DNA from 4 places in the Pseudomonas sp. R1-1 genome. Region 3 is predicted to be linked to each of the others. Evidence: predicted binding sites of a transcription regulator. Region 3 holds the regulator's gene; each other region holds the start of a gene.

Region 1 (3,456 bases), 1.0 Mb from region 3:
AAGGGCGAATGGGGTGAGCGACGTCTTTGTCGTGGGTGGGGCAACCGCCGTTGGTTACCTGAGGGAATGCTTAGCGAGATTTGTGCCAACAAGGGAAAGATCAAAAGCCCCTCACCCTAGCCCTCTCCCAGAGGGAGAGGGAACCGAGCGGGGGATGGCCGAGTCATTTGCCGATCTGAACGATTTCGAGTGAATCCATAATCGACTCGGTCGTTCAGGTCGGCGGACAGCGCAAGACAGTGCGGTCGGTCCCCTCTCCCTCCGGGAGAGGGCTAGGCGGGCGGCGTTCCGATGAGGGGCTCTTGATTTGCAACGAAGATTTCAGCCCAGCAACTCGCTCATGGCAATGATCTGCTCTGCCACCTGTATCAGCTTCTGCTGCCGGCTCATGGCCTGGCGTCGCATCAGCGTGTAGGCCTCTTCTTCATTGCAATCCTTCATCTTCATCAACAAGCCCTTGGCCAGTTCGATGCGCTTGCGCTCGGCCAGTTGCTGGTCCCGCGCCTGCAACTGCGCGCGCAAGGCCTGGTCACTTTCGAAGCGCGCCATCGCCACGTCGAGAATCGGCTGCAGGCGCTGGGCGTGGATGCCCTCGACGATGTAGGCGCTGACCCCGGACTTGATCGCCTGGCGCATCACCGTCGGGTCATGCTCATCTGTAAACATCACGATCGGCCGTGGCTGGTCGCGGCTGACCAGCACCACTTGCTCCATGACATCGCGCCCCGGTGACTCGGTATCGATCAGGATCACGTCCGGGCGCACCGTTTCGACGCGTGCGGGCAGGTCGATGGTCAGGCCGGATTCGTCGATCACCTCGAAACCGGCCTCGGTCAATGCAGCCTTGAGACGGCCGACTTTTTTCGCGGTGTCGTTGATCAGCAGAATACGCAACATGTTCGCGGCCTCCGGTCAGCGCTGGGCAAGCAGGGGAGCGTCGTCGCTCAGCGCGTGCAGCTTGAAGCTGCGCGCGTAGCCGGCCGGATCGCTGCCGTCCCAGACGTTGCCGTCGAGCAACTGGCTGCTGCGCATGTCAGTGCCCCACGCGGCCACGCCAACCGCCGTTGCGGCATCGCGATACAGCGGCAGTTGCTGAACCTGACGGGCCACGGCGAGGTAGTCCGGGTCGCTCCGCAACAAACCCCAGCGGCGGAACTGGGTCATGAACCACATGCCATCGGAGAGGTACGGCAAGTTGACTTCGCCATTGCCATGAAAGCGCAGCGCGTGCGGGTCTTGCCAGCGATTGCCGAGGCCGTCGGCATAGTCGCCGAGAAAACGCGGTTCGATGCACGCCACCGGCGCATCGAGGTATTCCGTTGCGCTGAGCAGGTGCGCGGTGCTGCGGCGATTTTCCGGGCTGGCTTCGATGAAGCGGCTGGCCTCGAGAATCGCCATCACCAATGCCCGCGCGGTATTGGGGTATTGCTCGACGAATTCACGGGTGCAACCGAGGACTTTTTCCGGGTGATCGGGCCAGATGGTCTGGCTGGTGGCGAGGGTGAAGCCGAGGTCCTGCTGCACCGCGCTGGCGGCCCACGGCTCGCCGACGCAAAAACCATCGATGCGCCCGGCTTGCAGGTGCGCGACCATTTGCGGCGGCGGCACCACCACACTGTCGACATCCTGCAACGGATGAATGCCCTGGCTCGCCAGCCAGTAATACAACCACATCGCATGGGTGCCGGTGGGGAAAGTCTGGGCGAAGGTCAGTTTTGCGCGGCTTTGGTGCACGTGGCGGTCGAGCGCTTCAGGACTGTACACGCCGAGGTTTTGCAGGCCGCGCGAGAGATTCAGGCTTTGGCCGTTCTGATTGAGGCCCATCAGCACCGCCATGTCGGTCGGCGCAACACCGCCGATGCCCAGATGCACAGCGTAGATCAAGCCGTACAAGCTGTGCGCGGCGTCGAGTTCGCCGCTGACCAGGTTGTCGCGCAGGTTGGCCCACGAAGCCTGGCGCTTGAGGTTCAGGGTCAGGCCGTACGGCTGGGCAAAGCCCTGCGTGGCCGCGACGACGACCGAGGCGCAATCGCTCAGGGCCATGAAGCCGAGGTTGATCGCGCTCTTTTCCGGCGCATCGCTGCCATTGACCCAGGCCAGCGGCCCGACCGTCAGTTCATTCATACATCGCCACCTCGAAAAAAAAGCGCCGCCGCGGACTTTGCCCAGGCAAACCCGTCGACGACGCCATTGTCCGTGCTCGTCTGCCGTCATTGGCCGGCGAGTTGATAACAGGGAAAGTGCAAGGCATATGCCACTGGCGCGATTTGCGCGTGCGCCTCGCGCCGCAGGGCCATGCCCGGCTATAATCGCCGCCTCTTTTCGCCGCCCGAGTCATCGCCGCCCATGTACACCCTGGCCCGTCAGCTGTTGTTCAAACTTTCCCCGGAAACCTCCCACGATCTGTCGCTGGATCTGATCGGCGCAGGTGGGCGTTTGGGTATTAACGGCTTGCTGTGCAAGGCGCCGGCGCAGGTGCCAGTGACCGTCATGGGCCTGGCGTTCCCCAACCCGGTCGGGCTGGCGGCGGGTCTGGACAAGAACGGCGCGGCCATCGATGGTTTCGCACAACTGGGTTTTGGCTTTGTCGAAATCGGCACCGTGACCCCGCGTCCACAACCGGGTAATCCGAAACCACGGATTTTCCGCCTGCCGGAAGCCGAGGCGATCATCAACCGCATGGGCTTCAATAACCTCGGCGTCGATAACCTGCTGACGCGGGTCGCTGCGGCGAAATACCAGGGCGTGCTGGGGATCAATATCGGCAAGAACTTCGACACCCCGGTCGAGCGGGCGGTCGACGATTACCTGATCTGCCTCGACAAGGTTTACGCCCACGCCAGCTATGTGACGGTCAACGTCAGCTCGCCGAACACCCCGGGCCTGCGCAGCCTGCAGTTCGGTGATTCGCTCAAGCAGTTGCTCGCCGACCTGGCCACGCGCCGCGCCGAACTGGCGCTGCGGCATGGCAAGCATGTGCCGCTGGCAATCAAGATCGCCCCGGACATGACCGACGAAGAAACCGTGCAGGTGGCACAGGCGTTGATCGAAACCGGCATGGACGCGGTGATCGCCACCAACACCACCCTCAGCCGGGTGGGCGTTGAAGGCATGGAACATGGCGACGAGGCGGGCGGTCTGTCCGGCGCACCGGTGCGCGAGAAGAGCACCCACACCGTGAAGGTGCTGGCGGGTGAGCTGGCCGGGCGTTTGCCGATCATTGCCGCCGGCGGGATCACCGAAGGCAAGCACGCGGCCGAGAAGATCAAGGCCGGTGCCAGTCTGGTGCAGATTTATTCGGGCTTCATCTATAAAGGCCCGGCACTGATTCGCGAAGCGGTCGACGCCATCGCCGCGCTGCGCTGAGCCATCTGACACCACGGTGATCCCCTGTAGGAGTGAGCCTGCTCGCGATAGCGGTGTACCAGTCACTCATCAGGTGACTGAAAGAACGCT
Region 2 (3,456 bases), 940 kb from region 3:
TCACTTTCGTGGATGATCATGGTGAAATCGTTGATGAAATCTTCGAACGTGAGGAATGCCCGACCGACGATGAAGCCGCCCGGCTGATCAAGGAAAGGCTCCTTCCGGTGGCTGCCCAACTGGATCTGAACGATCTGGAAGGACGCACCGCCGATGCTGGCGTTAAAAACCTCAAGACCCAGAACGGCATCGAGATCCGCAGCATCACGCCAATCTGAACACTTCCTGTCATCTTATGAACCAGGCCTTGGCAGCGCCGCTCTCTTGCGGCTACTCTGCAGGGGAGATCAGCGAATGGATCGCTAAGGTCTGGTCTTGTCAGCTACATGCTTGTTTCCCGCGTGCAACCGCAGCGTTGTCGACGTACTTAGGCCACAGGCCCGGGGCGGGAATACGGAAAGTCTATCCATCTATGCGAGGGGGACGATTCATGAGCACAGCCTATCAAGAAGACATCAGCAGCAATGTTCTGCGCCGCATGAAAGAAGGCGGTTTCGACTTTTCCAGGTTTCATCCCATCGAGTTCTACGCCATTTTCCCGGATGAGGAGCGGGCGCGCAGGGCGGCGGGCAAATTTCGCGGTGAATCCATCAATGCCCAGGTCAGCGCGCGCGACGACGGCGCCTGGTCGCTGGAACTCAGCAAGGTCATGTACGCGACCTATGACGATATCGGTGATTTCGAGCAAGGCTTTTCCGCCGTGGTCGAACCGCTGGGCGGCATCATCGAAGGCTGGGGCGTCAAGCAGGAGGTGCGCAACCGCCACCGTTTGAACTGATCGTTTGCACGGCTTGTTGAGCAACGGCTGACCTTCGGGTCGGCCGTTGTCGTTTGTGCGCTGCGCAAACGCTGTGGCAAAACCCTGAAACAAGAATCCAAGGCAAAAAAAAGCCACCGGAGAGGGTGGCTAAAAGGGAAGAGCGATACGCGCTGAAACCCTTGAGGGCTACAGCGGGCGGGCTGCCGGAGCAGTCCTGGTCGGTTGAGCTGGCCGTTTCGCGAGCCTCTGGCCGGCGAAGTTTTGCAGCGGATGCGCGGATTATCCGTACGCCGCGGCGGGCAGTGAAATCAGTTCTGACTATGCTGGTGATAGGCGTTGCAATGCGTCGCAATGAAGCGGGGGCAATCCTGTTGGAGCATTTGTCGCACAGGAATGGTGCGGCGTCTGCGATGTGAATATCCAACCGATTGAAATCAAAGCGTTTATGCCGATGGCACGGGCCTTGCGAAGGCCTGTATGTCCGGGTGACAAGGAGTACGGCATGATCCGCACCTATTTTGATGAGATGTACGATGCCGGCGGCCAGGTTCGCCCGCATTATCGCGAGTTCGCCCGATGGCTGGCCGATACGCCGGATGAGCTGCTGGCGCAACGGCGGCGAGAAGCCGATCTGCTGTTCCATCGTGCCGGGATTACCTTCACGCTCTATGGGGACGAGCAGGGCACCGAGCGCCTGATTCCTTTCGACACCATCCCGCGCAGCATTCCTGCCAGCGAATGGCGGATCGTCGAGCGTGGCTGCATTCAGCGGGTCAAGGCGCTGAACATGTTTCTCGCCGACCTGTACCACGAGCAGCGCATCATCAAGGCCGGGATCATTCCCGCCGAACAGGTGCTGGCCAACGAGCAGTACCAGTTGGCGATGCAAGGCCTGGATCTGCACCGCGATATCTATTCGCATATTTCCGGGGTCGATCTGGTGCGCGACGGCGACGGCACCTATTACGTGCTCGAGGACAATCTGCGTACGCCGAGCGGCGTGAGCTACATGCTCGAAGACCGCAAGATGATGATGCGCCTGTTCCCGGAGCTGTTCGCCGCCCAGCGCATCGCGCCGATCGACCACTATCCCAACCTGTTGCTCGACACCCTGAAAAGCTCAAGCCCGATCGATGACCCGAGCGTGGTGGTGCTGACACCGGGGCGCTTCAACAGCGCGTTCTTCGAGCACGCGTTTCTCGCCCGGGAAATGGGCGTGGAACTGGTCGAGGGCGCGGACCTGTTCGTGCGTGACGACAAGGTATTCATGCGTACCACCGATGGCCCGAAAGCGGTCGACGTGATCTATCGACGCCTCGATGACGCCTTTCTCGATCCGCTGGCTTTCAATCCGGATTCGATGCTCGGCGTGCCGGGGCTGCTGTCGTCGTACCGCTCCGGCAATGTCGTATTGGCCAACGCGATCGGCACTGGCGTCGCGGATGACAAATCGGTGTATCCGTTTGTCACCGACATGATCCGTTTCTACCTCGACGAAGAGCCGATCCTGAAAAACGTGCCGACCTGGCAATGCCGCAACCCGTCTGAACTTTCCCATGTGCTGGCCAATCTTCCAGATCTGGTGGTCAAGGAAACCCAGGGCTCCGGCGGTTACGGAATGCTGGTAGGGCCGGCCGCGACGACGGCGGAAATCGACGCGTTTCGCGAGCGCATCAAAGCCAAGCCGCATGCGTACATCGCCCAGCCGACGCTGTCGTTGTCGACGTGTCCGACCTTTGTCGAAAACGGCATCGCGCCGCGCCATATCGACTTGCGTCCGTTTGTCTTGTCCGGTCGCGAGACCCGGGTCGTGCCCGGCGGTTTGACCCGTGTCGCCCTGCGCGAGGGCTCCCTGGTGGTGAATTCCTCTCAGGGTGGCGGAACCAAGGACACCTGGGTGGTCGAGGATTGAAGGAAGCTTGCCATGTTAAGTAGAACTGCCTCGGATCTGTATTGGATGTCGCGTTATCTGGAGCGCGCGGAAAACCTCGCGCGCATGCTCGACATCAGCTATTCGCTGTCGCTGATGCCGCAGGACGGGCGTGGCGATGGTTTGCACGAACTGGCGATGCCGCTGCTGATCACCGGCACCCTCGATGATTACCTGGAGCGTCACGGCGCGCTGCATGCCGAACGCCTGCTGCACTTTTTCGCCCTCGACGCTGCCAACCCGGCCAGCATCTACAGTTGTCTCGGCGCTGCAAGGGCCAGTGCGCATGCGGTGCGTGGGCGGATCACGGCGGACATGTGGGAGAACATCAACGCGACCTGGCTGGAAATTCGCGGGATCGCCGAACAAGGCCTGAGCCGCTATGGCATGAGCCGTTTCTGCGAATGGATCAAGGAACGTTCGCACCTGTTTCGTGGCGCGTCCTACGGCACGATCATGCGCAACGATGCGTTTCGCTTCATTCGTCTGGGCACGTTCATCGAGCGCGCGGACAACACGCTGCGCTTGCTCGATGCGCGTTACGAAATGGCCGGCGATCAGGCCGAAGCCGTCAGCGACGGCACTGCGCATGCGTATTACCAGTGGAGTGCCTTGCTGCGCGCATTGTCATCCTTCGAGGCCTACACCGAAATCTATCGCGATGCGCCCGGCGCCCGACATGTCGCCGAACTGCTGCTGTTGCGCGCCGATGTGCCGCGTTCGCTGCGTGCCTGCACCGAGGAGATCGACCAGATCCTCGCGCAGC
Region 3 (3,456 bases):
CTATTTTGCTCAGTCTGGGCGCAGCACTGGGAAGCGTGAGCGCCTGGGCTCTGCCGGACGATCAGCAGCAACCTATCCGCATTCAGGCCGACGACGCCCAACTGGACGACAAGAACGGCATCGCTACCTATAAGGGTGATGTGATCATCACTCAGGGTTCGATGAAGGTGACTGGTAATACCGTGACCATCACTCGCACCCCGACCGGCGATATCGACGTTGTAACGTCGGTGGGCAACCTGGCTTACTTCGAACAACTGCAGACCGCCGGCGACAGCAAGCCTGTGCAAGGCTGGGGCGTGACGATCCAGTATCACGCCGCGCAGAATCGCGTCGTATTGATCGACAAGGCCAAAGTTGTCGACAAGGACAACAACACGACGCAAGGCGAGAAAATCGTCTATGACACCGTGAAGAAACTCGCCAGCGCCGGTCGCGCTACCGGCAGCAAGGTCACCGAGGCGCGTCCGCGCATCGACATGGTGATCCAGCCGAAGAAGAAAACCGACGAGAAAACCCAGTAATGGCAACTCTGAAAGCTCAGCACCTGGCCAAGGCCTATAAAAGCCGCCAGGTCGTGCGGGACGTCAGCCTGTCGATCGACAGCGGCCAGATCGTCGGTCTGCTCGGCCCGAACGGCGCCGGCAAGACGACCTGCTTCTACATGATCGTCGGCCTGGTGCAGGCCGATCAGGGTCGCGTGCTGATCGATGACCTGGACGTCAGCCACCAGCCAATGCACGGCCGCGCGAAAGCCGGCATCGGCTATCTGCCGCAGGAAGCGTCGATCTTCCGCAAACTGTCGGTCGCCGACAACATCATGGCCATCCTCGAGACCCGTCAGGAACTCGACAAGGCCGGTCGTCGCAAGGAGCTGGAAAGCCTGCTGCAGGAATTCCACATCAGCCACATTCGCGACAACCTCGGCATGAGCCTGTCAGGCGGTGAGCGCCGCCGGGTGGAAATCGCCCGCGCCTTGGCCACCGCGCCGAAATTCATCCTGCTCGACGAGCCGTTCGCCGGTGTCGACCCGATCTCGGTTGGCGACATCAAGCAGATCATTCACCATCTCAAGGCCAAGGGCATCGGTGTGTTGATCACCGACCACAACGTGCGCGAGACGCTGGATATCTGCGAAACCGCTTACATCGTCAACGACGGTCAATTGATCGCCGAAGGTGACGCCGAGACCATCCTGGCCAACGATCTGGTCAAGGAAGTGTATCTGGGTCACGAGTTCCGCCTGTAAGCGCGAGCTGTTCGACAAGCTGCGCGGGTGCTGTATCGATCAAGCCGGTTTTTATACCGTTTAATTGTTACAGCGCTCTAGGCAAACACTTCAGTTTCAGGCATATAATTTGCTTAAGTTTGGCGCTTCGGCGCCCTGTAGTGGATGGCGCATAGCGCCGGCGAATAAGGTGTTAAGCCCCTGCCATGAAACCATCGCTAGTCTTGAGAATGGGCCAGCAGCTGACGATGACACCGCAGCTGCAACAGGCCATCCGCCTGCTCCAATTGTCGACCCTGGATCTGCAACAGGAAATCCAGGAGGCTCTGGAATCCAACCCGATGCTCGAACGCCAGGAAGAAGGCGACGACTTCGACAATTCCGATCCGCTGGCCGACAACGTCGAGCAAAAGCCCAACCCCGACATTCAGGAACCTTCTTACCAGGAAGCCGCGCCGACGGTAGACAACCTCGACGACGGCGAATGGAGCGAGCGCATCCCCAACGAGCTGCCGGTCGACACGGCCTGGGAAGACGTTTACCAGACCAGCGCCAGCAGCCTGCCGAGCAGCGACGATGACGAGTGGGATTTCACCACCCGCACTTCCGTCGGCGAAAGCCTGCAGAGCCATTTGCTCTGGCAATTAAACCTCGCACCGATGTCCGACACCGATCGCCTGATCGCCGTGACCCTGATCGACTGCATCAACAATCAGGGCTATCTGGACGAAACCCTCGAAGAAATCCTCGACGCCTTCGATCCGGAACTGGACATCGAACTGGACGAAATTGAAGCCGTCCTGCACCGCATCCAGCAATTCGAGCCTGCGGGCATCGGCGCACGCAATCTCAGCGAATGCCTGCTGCTGCAACTGCGCCAGTTGTCGGCAAAAACGCCATGGCTGGCAGAGGCCAAGCGCCTGGTCAGCGACTATATCGACCTGCTTGGCAGCCGCGACTACAGCCAGTTGATGCGGCGCATGAAACTCAAGGAAGACGAGCTGCGCCAGGTCATCGAACTGGTGCAGAGCCTCAACCCGCGTCCGGGCTCACAGATCGAGTCCACCGAAGCCGAATACGTCGTACCTGATGTCATCGTGCGCAAGGACAACGAGCGCTGGCTGGTCGAGCTGAACCAGGAGTCGGTACCGCGCCTGCGCGTCAATGCGCAGTACGCCGGTTTCGTAAAGCGCGCCGACACCAGCGCCGACAACACCTTCATGCGCAATCAGCTACAAGAAGCCCGCTGGTTCATCAAGAGCCTGCAGAGCCGCAACGAAACCCTGATGAAAGTCGCCACGCAGATCGTCGAGCATCAGCGCGGTTTTCTGGAGTACGGCGACGAAGCCATGAAACCGCTGGTCCTGCATGACATCGCCGAGGCGGTGGGCATGCACGAATCGACGATTTCCAGGGTGACCACGCAGAAATTCATGCATACCCCGCGCGGTATTTATGAGCTGAAATACTTTTTCTCCAGCCACGTCAGTACCTCCGAAGGCGGCGAATGCTCGTCCACGGCGATCCGCGCGATCATCAAGAAACTGGTTGCCGCGGAAAATCAGAAAAAGCCGTTGAGTGACAGCAAGATCGCTGGTTTACTGGAGGCACAAGGCATTCAGGTGGCTCGCCGCACCGTCGCCAAGTACCGCGAATCCCTCGGAATCGCGCCTTCGAGCGAACGCAAGCGGTTGATGTAAGCCACGTTACAGCGTTCCAGTGGCAGGCTTTTCGGCCTGCCGCTTTATGCACTGGCAACGAAGGAGAAGCTGTATGCAAGTCAACATCAGTGGACACCAACTGGAAGTGACCGAACCTCTGCGCACCTACATCGGCGAAAAACTCGACCGACTGGAGCGGCATTTCGACAAGATCACCAACGTGCAAGTCATATTGAATGTCGAGAAGCTCAAGCAGAAAATCGAAGCCACGCTGCATATTCCCGGCGGAGAAGTAGTCGCCAATGCCGAGCACGACGACATGTATGCCGCCATTGACCTGCTGACCGACAAGCTGGATCGCCAACTCAAAAAGCATAAGGAAAAGACCCAGAGCCTCCTCCAGGGCGCGACCGGTCGTTAACACCCTCATCCATGATCCGACTTGAAACCATCCTGACCCCCGGCCGTTCCCAAGTGAACGCGCCGGGTGGCAGCAAGAAAAAAGCCCTCGAACAGATTGCCAACCTGATCCACCGCGAAGTGCCGGATCTGGCGATGCAGGATGTC
Region 4 (3,456 bases), 620 kb from region 3:
TTGCGTAGATTTTCGATCACTTGTGTATCTCGATCAGAGGATTCGGTTTGCTGACAAGTCTTGGCAGCGATTAGCAGTAGTGTCCGGCATGGCCGTTACAGCTTGACGGCGGTGTCGGGGGGCCGGTGACGCAGGCCACAGGCAAACAGCCCCGGGCACTTAGCTCGGTCGATAAACGCGCACATTGGCATGCCCCTCACTGAGCAAATGGTGAGCATGCAGGCGACTCATCACGCCTTTGTCGCAATACAGCAGGTACTGGCGAGTCGGATCCAGCTCCTTGAAACGAGCGTTCACTGCATAGAACGGCATCGTCTGTACTTCTACGCCAGCGAGTTCCAGCGGCTCATCCTCGGCGGCATCCGGGTGACGGATGTCGATCACGATCTGGCCGGCCAGTGCTTCGCTGACTTCTTCAATCTGTACGTCCTGGCCCAATTCGTCGATCACCCGATCGATTGGCACCAGCTTGGCGTTGGCGAGCGCACGCTCGAGCACCGCCATGTCGAATTGCTGCTCTTCGTGCTCAACCCGACCGCGTTTGGCGGCGGTTTTCGGGTTGACCGAAATGACCCCGCAGTATTCCGGCATGTGCCGGGCGAAATCGGCAGTGCCGATCTCGTTCGCGGTGTCGATGATGTCCTGTTTGTGCGCAACGATCAGTGGGCGCAGGACCAGCTTGTCGGTCACGCAGTCGATCACCGACAGGTTCGGCAGGGTCTGGCTCGAGACCTGGGAGATCGCTTCGCCGGTAACCAGCGCGTCGATGTGCAGGCGCTCGGCGATGTTCGACGCCGCGCGCAACATCATACGCTTCAATACGACGCCCATATGACTGTTATCGACTTTGCCGAGAATTTCGCCCAGCACTTCTTCGAACGGAACACTGACAAATAGCACGCGTTGCGAGCTGCCGTACTTCTTCCAGATGAAATGCGCGACTTCCATCACGCCCAATTCGTGGGCACGCCCGCCCAGATTGAAGAAGCAGAAGTGCGTCATCAGGCCACGGCGCAGGATCTGGTAGGCCGCCACGGTCGAGTCGAAGCCGCCGGACATCAATACCAGCGTCTGCTCCAGCGCACCGAGCGGGTAGCCGCCGATGCCGTTGTGCTGGCTGTGGATGACGAACAACCGTTTGTCGCGAACTTCGATGCGGACTTCGATTTCCGGCGATTTCAGGTCGATTCCGGCCGCACCGCACTCGCGACGCAGCTTGCTGCCGACGTATTTTTCGACGTCCATCGAACTGAACGTGTGCTTGCCGGCGCGCTTGCAGCGCACCGAAAAAATCTTCCCGGCCAGCGCAGCACCGTAATGCTGTTTGCACTTCTCGGTGATGTCGTCGAAGTCGCCTAGCGGGTACTCGTCGATCTGCAGAAAGTGTGCGATACCTGGCATGCAGGTCAGGCGCTCGCCCATCTCTTTCAAGGCTTTGGGGTCGGTAACGCGGGTTTCCAGCTCGAGATTGTCCCACACGCCGTTCACCACCACTGCCGGGTCCAAGTCGCGGAGCACGGTGCGGATGTTCTTGGCCAACTGGCGGATGAACTTCGTCCGGACAGGTCGGCTTTTGATGGTGATCTCGGGGAAGACTTTTACGATTAGTTTCATGAAAACAGCGCGCGCACGGCCAGCCGAAAAAGGGGGGCGCGGATTATAGCGGAAATTGCTCAAGGTTTAACCAGTTAATATGCAGAACGTTTTGCGCGCACCAAAACGGGTCGTTTTCGATTTGCTCCGCCACATTAAAGGGCGATATTTTCGCAATCAGGCCGCTTGAAGCCTTTATAAGCATGAAATTGGGGCAAAAAACCCATGCTGGGGCACTGGCATGCAATTTGCTCCCTTGTGAGGCAGGTTGCCTTGGCAGAGTATTCGCGCCGGCATCACCCAACTTTAAGGGCATCCACTACTAGCCCTAAGCCACCCGGAGGACAGTATGTCGAAGACGGTTCAACTCATCAAAGATCATGACGTCAAATGGATTGATCTGCGCTTCACGGACACCAAAGGCACTCAGCACCACGTGACCATGCCGGCTCGCGATGCGCTGGATGACGACTTCTTCGAAGTCGGCAAGATGTTCGACGGTTCCTCCATCGCTGGCTGGAAAGGCATCGAAGCCTCCGACATGATCCTGATGCCGGTTGACGAAACTGCCGTTCTCGACCCGTTCACCGAAGACGCTACCCTGATCCTGGTGTGCGACATCATCGAACCTTCGAGCATGCAAGGCTACGACCGCGACCCACGTGCGATCGCCAAGCGCGCCGAAGAGCACCTGAAAGCCACCGGTATCGGTGACACTGTGTTCGCCGGTCCAGAGCCTGAGTTCTTCATCTTTGACTCGGTGAAATTCAAGTCGGACATCTCCGGCTCGATGTTCAAGATCTACTCCGAGCAAGGTTCGTGGATGTCCGACCAGGACGTCGAAGGTGGCAACAAGGGTCACCGTCCAGGCGTCAAGGGTGGCTACTTCCCGGTTCCGCCGTTCGACCACGACCACGAAATCCGTACCTCCATGTGCAACGCACTGGAAGAAATGGGTCTGACCGTTGAAGTTCACCACCACGAAGTGGCGACTGCCGGCCAGAACGAAATCGGCGTCAAGTTCAACACCCTGGTGAAGAAAGCCGACGAAACCCAGACCCTGAAGTACGTCGTCCACAACGTTGCTGATGCATACGGCCGCACCGCGACCTTCATGCCGAAGCCACTGTACGGCGACAACGGTTCGGGCATGCACGTACACATGTCGATCTGGAAAGACGGCAAGAACACCTTCGCCGGTGAAGGCTATGCCGGCCTCTCCGATACCGCTCTGTACTTCATCGGCGGCATCATCAAGCACGGTAAGGCCCTGAACGGCTTCACCAACCCGGCCACCAACTCGTACAAGCGTCTGGTGCCAGGCTTCGAAGCGCCGGTAATGCTGGCCTACTCGGCTCGCAACCGCTCCGCGTCGATCCGCATTCCTTACGTGTCGAGCCCGAAAGCCCGCCGTATCGAGGCACGCTTCCCGGATCCGGCTGCCAACCCGTACCTGGCCTTCGCCGCACTGCTGATGGCCGGTCTGGACGGTATCCAGAACAAGATCCACCCAGGCGATGCCGCTGACAAAAATCTGTACGACCTGCCGCCTGAAGAGGCGAAAGAGATCCCACAGGTTTGCGGTAGCCTGAAAGAAGCCCTGGAAGAGCTGGACAAGGGCCGCGCGTTCCTGACCAAGGGCGGCGTATTCTCCGACGACTTCATCGACGCTTACATCGCGCTGAAATCGGAAGAAGAAATCAAGGTTCGCACCTTCGTACACCCACTGGAATATGAGCTGTACTACAGCTGCTGATCCGGTAGCGCTGCGTAACGCGGCGTGACAAAAAGAGGCCTCCTTCGGGAGGCCTTTTTTTATTGCCTCGATTTTGCGGCCAACCAAGTCCCCTGTAGGAGTGAGCC

What was found. The regulator sigma-54, encoded in region 3, starts transcription at its own class of promoters, with help from an activator protein. The targets are predictions, from matches to a motif close to ANTGGCATNNANNTTGCTNT.
Region 1: a site for sigma-54 is predicted at 2,240-2,259, ahead of J3P75_RS18495 (CmpA/NrtA family ABC transporter substrate-binding protein). Genes of this name have one in related genera too.
Region 2: a site for sigma-54 is predicted at 1,211-1,230, ahead of J3P75_RS19025 (circularly permuted type 2 ATP-grasp protein). Genes of this name have one in related genera too.
Region 4: a site for sigma-54 is predicted at 1,829-1,848, ahead of glnA (type I glutamate--ammonia ligase). Genes of this name have one in related genera too.

What each region holds. Positions count from the first base shown of each region.
Region 1 covers NZ_CP071663.1:4,158,428-4,161,883, reverse strand. Annotated here, with positions in the region: gene J3P75_RS18500 (ANTAR domain-containing response regulator) at 322-897, opposite strand; gene J3P75_RS18495 (CmpA/NrtA family ABC transporter substrate-binding protein) at 913-2,124, opposite strand; gene J3P75_RS18490 (quinone-dependent dihydroorotate dehydrogenase) at 2,347-3,366, shown strand.
Region 2 covers NZ_CP071663.1:4,258,799-4,262,254, reverse strand. Annotated here, with positions in the region: gene J3P75_RS19035 (hypothetical protein) at 1-218, shown strand, start outside; gene J3P75_RS19030 (ribonuclease E inhibitor RraB) at 431-778, shown strand; gene J3P75_RS19025 (circularly permuted type 2 ATP-grasp protein) at 1,263-2,672, shown strand; gene J3P75_RS19020 (alpha-E domain-containing protein) at 2,685-3,456, shown strand, end outside.
Region 3 covers NZ_CP071663.1:5,201,137-5,204,592, forward strand. Annotated here, with positions in the region: gene lptA (lipopolysaccharide transport periplasmic protein LptA) at 1-524, shown strand, start outside; gene lptB (LPS export ABC transporter ATP-binding protein) at 524-1,249, shown strand; gene J3P75_RS23395 (RNA polymerase factor sigma-54) at 1,435-2,928, shown strand; gene hpf (ribosome hibernation-promoting factor, HPF/YfiA family) at 3,002-3,310, shown strand; gene ptsN (PTS IIA-like nitrogen regulatory protein PtsN) at 3,322-3,456, shown strand, end outside.
Region 4 covers NZ_CP071663.1:5,825,107-5,828,562, forward strand. Annotated here, with positions in the region: gene typA (translational GTPase TypA) at 1-20, opposite strand, end outside; gene thiI (tRNA uracil 4-sulfurtransferase ThiI) at 160-1,614, opposite strand; gene glnA (type I glutamate--ammonia ligase) at 1,943-3,349, shown strand.